2 regions of the Faecalibacterium intestinale genome follow, and region 2 is predicted to be linked to the other one. Evidence: predicted binding sites of a transcription regulator. Region 2 holds the regulator's gene; the other holds the start of a gene.
What was found. Region 2 encodes Rex, which represses fermentation and respiration genes when NADH is low (regulators of the CRP and FNR family bind a similar motif). Its sites were predicted from a motif close to ATTGTTAANNNNTTAACAAT; they were not measured.
Positions count from the first base shown of each region.

Region 1: the regulator Rex is predicted to act here: its motif matches at 1,459-1,478, upstream of WMO20_RS02730 (phosphoglycerate kinase).

Region 1 covers NZ_JBBMEN010000002.1:178,917-181,316, forward strand. The annotation lists gene tpiA (triose-phosphate isomerase) at 1-32, opposite strand, end outside; gene WMO20_RS02730 (phosphoglycerate kinase) at 136-1,344, opposite strand; gene ribF (riboflavin biosynthesis protein RibF) at 1,743-2,400, opposite strand, start outside.
Region 2 covers NZ_JBBMEN010000010.1:44,330-46,729, reverse strand. The annotation lists gene WMO20_RS08605 (thymidine kinase) at 126-731, opposite strand; gene WMO20_RS08600 (redox-sensing transcriptional repressor Rex) at 736-1,377, opposite strand; gene WMO20_RS08595 (ClpP family protease) at 1,632-2,315, shown strand.

The sequences.
Region 1 (2,400 bases), on a different contig from region 2:
GCGATAATAGCCTTGCGCTTTGCCTTATCCATTGTTATTTTCTCCTTACCTTCGTAAATATTTACAAATTACCTGCACAAAAAGAAAAGATGCGGCGGCGTAAATGCCGCCGCACCCATTGTGATGCCGGAAAAATTATGCGTTCTGGATGACTGCGATGCCGGGCAGCTCCTTGCCCTCCAGATACTCCAGAGAAGCGCCGCCGCCGGTGGAGATGTGGGTCATCTTGTCGCCCAGACCCATCTGCTGCACAGCTGCTGCGCTGTCGCCGCCGCCGATAACGGTGGTAGCATCGCTCTCAGCCATAGCCTTGGCAACAGCCAGAGTACCGGCTGCCAGAGTGGGGTTCTCGAACACGCCCATGGGGCCGTTCCAGACAACAGTCTTGGAAGCCTTGACAGCGTCAGCAAACAGCTTCATGGTCTCGGGGCCGATGTCGCAGCCCTCCATGTCAGCGGGGATCGCAGTGACAGGCACCACGGTGACGTCCACAGGAGCGTCGATGGGATCGGGGAAGTCCTTGATGCAGACAGCATCCACGGGCAGCAGCAGCTTGACGCCCTTCTCCTTGGCCTTAGCCATCATTTCCTTGCAGTAGTCCAGCTTGGTGTCGTCGCACAGGCTCTTGCCGACTTCGTAGCCCTGAGCCTTGACGAAGGTGTAAGCCATGCCGCCGCCGATGATCAGGGTATCGACCTTCTCCAGCAGGTTGGAGATGACGTTCAGCTTATCAGCGACCTTGGCACCGCCCAGAATAGCGGTGAAGGGACGGACGGGGTCGTTGACGGCGTTGCCCAGATACTTGATCTCCTTCTCCATCAGGTAACCGACAGCGGTATCCTTGATGTAGTCGGTGACACCTGCAGTGGAGCAGTGTGCACGGTGGCAGCTGCCGAAGGCATCGTCCACATAAGCGTCAGCCAGAGAAGCCAGCTCCTCGCTGAACTCAGGCATATTCTTGGTCTCTTCCTTGCGGAAACGGGTGTTCTGCAGCAGAACGACATCGCCGTTGTTCATAGCAGCCACAGCAGCCTTTGCGTTCTCGCCCACAACGTTGTCGTCGTCGGCAAACACAACGGTCTTGCCCAGCTTTGCGCTCAGAGCCACAGCAACGGGAGCCAGGCTGAACTTAGCCTCAGGGCCGTTCTTGGGCTTGCCCAGATGGCTGCACAGGATGACCTTAGCGCCATCGTTGACCAGCTTCTGGATGGTGGGCAGTGCTGCATTGATGCGGTTCTCGTTGGTGATGACACCGTCCTTCATCGGGACGTTGAAATCGCAGCGGACAAGCACCTTCTTGCCGCAGTAGTTCTGATCGTCGATCGTCTTCTTACCTAAACCCATGGTAAAAACTCCTCTCAAGTTATAATTCTGAACCAGAGTCTCGCTCACAATCGGGGCGTTGCCCCGTACAGCTACTATTATAAACAAAAACTGCGTGTATTGCAAGGATAAGAGATAGATAATTGTTTAACAAACATTTACCGTTGTTGCACGGAAATGTGTCTATTTTGCCCGAAGTGCGGTTTTTTCTGCCCGCAGACGCCGGAAATGCCGTTTTCCGTTCCGTTCTCTTCCGTGAAAAAAGCTTCCGAAAAGTCCGCAGACTTTTCGGAAGCTCAAATAAAAAAACAAAATTCCTTGAATTATGCCCAGAGCGCAAGCGGAGGGCATTTCAAATCGTCCCGCATCAAACAAGGCCGCCGCACAAAATACTGTGCAACGGCCTGTCTGCTTATGCGTTATGCAAAATATTCCTGTGCGCGGCGGGCGGCATTGTTGATGCAGTCCCGCAGCTGGTCCAGCGTATCAAACTTTTTGCTGGGGCTCAGGTAGGCGTGGAACTCCACCACCGGGTCGGTGCCGTACAAGTCGCCGGAAAAGCCCGGGATAAAGGTCTCGCAGGTCACCTTGGTGGCGTCATCGTTCACGGTAGGGCGGCTGCCCAGACCGGTGGCCGAGGGATACCACACCCCGTTGATGCAGGTGCGGGTGATATAAATGCCGCTGCGGGGCATCTGGAAGCCCTGCGGGTACAGCTGGTTGATGGTGGGCACCCCAAGGGTGTGTCCCAGCCCTGCCCCGTGCTGCACCGCAAAGCGGATGGCATAGGGCATCCCCAGCATGGCGTTGGCAGCGGGGATATCCCCGCCCTCCAGTGCGGTGCGGATGCGGGTGGAGGACACCGGCTTTTCCTCAAACTGCGCCATGGGCACCACCACCACCTCTACCCCAAGGGGGGCACAGAGGGTGCGCAGCAGCTCCGGCGTACCGGCAGCTTTTGCGCCAAAGGTGAAGTTTTCGCCGCAGAACAGCGCCCGGGCGTGGCAGTTTTCCACAATGCCGCGCACGAACTCCTCCGGGCTCAGCGCTTTGATCGCTTCAAAGTCCGGGGTGAGG
Region 2 (2,400 bases):
CCCGGCAAGCAGGAACTGCCCCCGCGGAGCGCAGCGAGACTGAGGGGGTAACTCTTCCGCAATCCACGCAAAAAAGCCGCTGCACCCGGCACGGTACAGCTGCTTGTATACAACATAAAAGTATCTCAGTTTTTCTTTGCAGCGTAGAACGCCCGCCGCGCTTTGAAGTAGCACTGGGGGCACATACTGACATACTGCACATCGTTTTCAAGGTCGATGGCTACCTGCTCGCCCTCAAAGACGAACTGTCCGTTCACCTTGCGGCAGTTGCAGATGGCCTTGCGCCCGCAGGTGCAGATCGTTTTCATCTCCTCGATGGTGTGCGCCAGCTCCAGCAGACGGGTAGAGCCCGGGAAGCCCTTGAGGGAAAAATCTGCCCGCAGACCGTAGCAGATCACCGGGATGTTCAGATCTACCGTGACCATGAACAGCTGCTCGGCCTGCTCCGGGGTAAAGAACTGGCTCTCGTCGCACAGCACACAGGCCAGCGGGCCAGAAGCATCGTTTGCCGCCTTCACGGCTTCGAACACATTCAGCTCCGGCGGGATCAGCAAATCTGCCTTGCGGCGCACGCCCAGACGGCTTACCAGCTCCCCGCCGCCCTTGGTATCCACCTGCGGCTTTAAAATGAGCACCTTCATGCCCTGCTCTTCGTAGTTGTGTGCCACCTGCATCAGCGCCGTGCTCTTGCCGCTGTTCATGGCACCGTAGCGGAAATACAATTTTGCCATGCCGTCACTCCTGATTGCGCAGACGGTAGCCCAAGCTCATCAGGCTGTCGCCCAGATGGACGTTTTCCACCACCACATCGGGGTAAGACACCGACAGATCATAGTGGGAGAAGTTCCAGAAGCCCTCGATGCCCAGATCCACCAGCCGTCCGCTGACCTGCTGTGCACCATCGCGGGGGACGCAGAGCACCGCCACCTTGGGCTTGTTTTCCTCACAGAAGGCTTCCAGCTCGTCAATGTGCCGGATGCGGATGCCGCTGATCTCCTTGCCCACCTCGTTCTCGGCCACGTCAAAGGCCGCGATCAGCTTGTAGCCGTTGGTATCGGTGGTGATAAAGCGGCTCACCGCCTTGCCCAGACGACCGCAGCCGATCAGAATGGTGGGCAGACGGTCGCCGTTGCCGAACAGCAGGCTTTCCAGAATGGAAAGCAGGTTCTCCACCGAGTAGCCGATGCCCTGCCGGCCGTTCACGTCACCGATGCAGTTGAAGTCCTGCCGCACCTGCGAGGCGGTGGTGCCCATCTGAGAAGCCAGCTCCCGGGAGGAGATGCTGGTAATGCCGTCGGCCTGCAAGGAGCGCAGATACCGGTAATATTTGGGGAGACGCTTGATCACAGGGATCGATGCTTTTTGGGGGGTGTTCATGGGAAAATTCTCCTTTCTGCCCAACGCGCTGCAGCTTCTGCCGCCATGCAAGGGGCTTCTTTGCGCGCAGAGAGATGTTCCATTTTATCCTGTTATATTATTTAGAGTATACAGCATGAAAGGCGAATGTCAAATACCTATTTGTAAAAAAGCAAAAAATTCACAAAGTTTTTTGTTTCTTTTCTCCTGTATACTTCCCCGGCAGCCGGGGGATACTGACCCCACAAAGACCCCGCTACGGAAGGAGAACGCGCATGGATACGGCAAAAGACACCCCCGCAGAGCAGCACCGGATGGAAAAAGAGGATATCGAGGATCTGGGCACAGTCACCCTGACCCGGGGCGGTCATGTCATCCACTGCCTGACCGTCATCGGCCAGATCGAAGGACACACCGAAGCGCCGCAGGGGCAAAAAACCACCAAGTATGAACACGTCATCCCCCAGCTGGTGGCGGTACAGGAGGACCCCCGCATCGAGGGGCTGCTGGTGCTGCTGAACACGGTGGGCGGCGATGTGGAGACTGGGCTTGCACTGGCGGAGCTGATTGCCAGCATCTCCAAGCCCAGCGCCACGCTGGTGCTGGGCGGCGGGCACTCCATCGGCATTCCGCTGGCGGTCAGCGCGCGGCACAGCTTCATCGTACCCACCGCCACCATGACGGTGCATCCGGTGCGACACTCCGGGCTGATCTTAGGCGTACCGCAGACCATGCACTGCTTTGAGCAGATGCAGCAGCGCATCACCGGCTTTGTAGCCGCCCACAGCGGTATGCCCGAAAAGCGCTACACCCAGCTGATGCTCCACACCGGGGAGCTGGTCATGGACATGGGCACGGTGCTGGACGGGCGCCGCGCCGTAAAGGAAAAGCTGATCGATGAACTGGGCGGTCTTTCGGACGCGCTGGCGTGGCTGTATAAGGAAATCGAACGGGGGTAAGGCCTTGCATCTCCCCCGCCGGACGATTTGAACTGCGCTCCGCGTTCGCTTTGCGCAGAAGCAGCGGAATTATTTTTTTATTTGC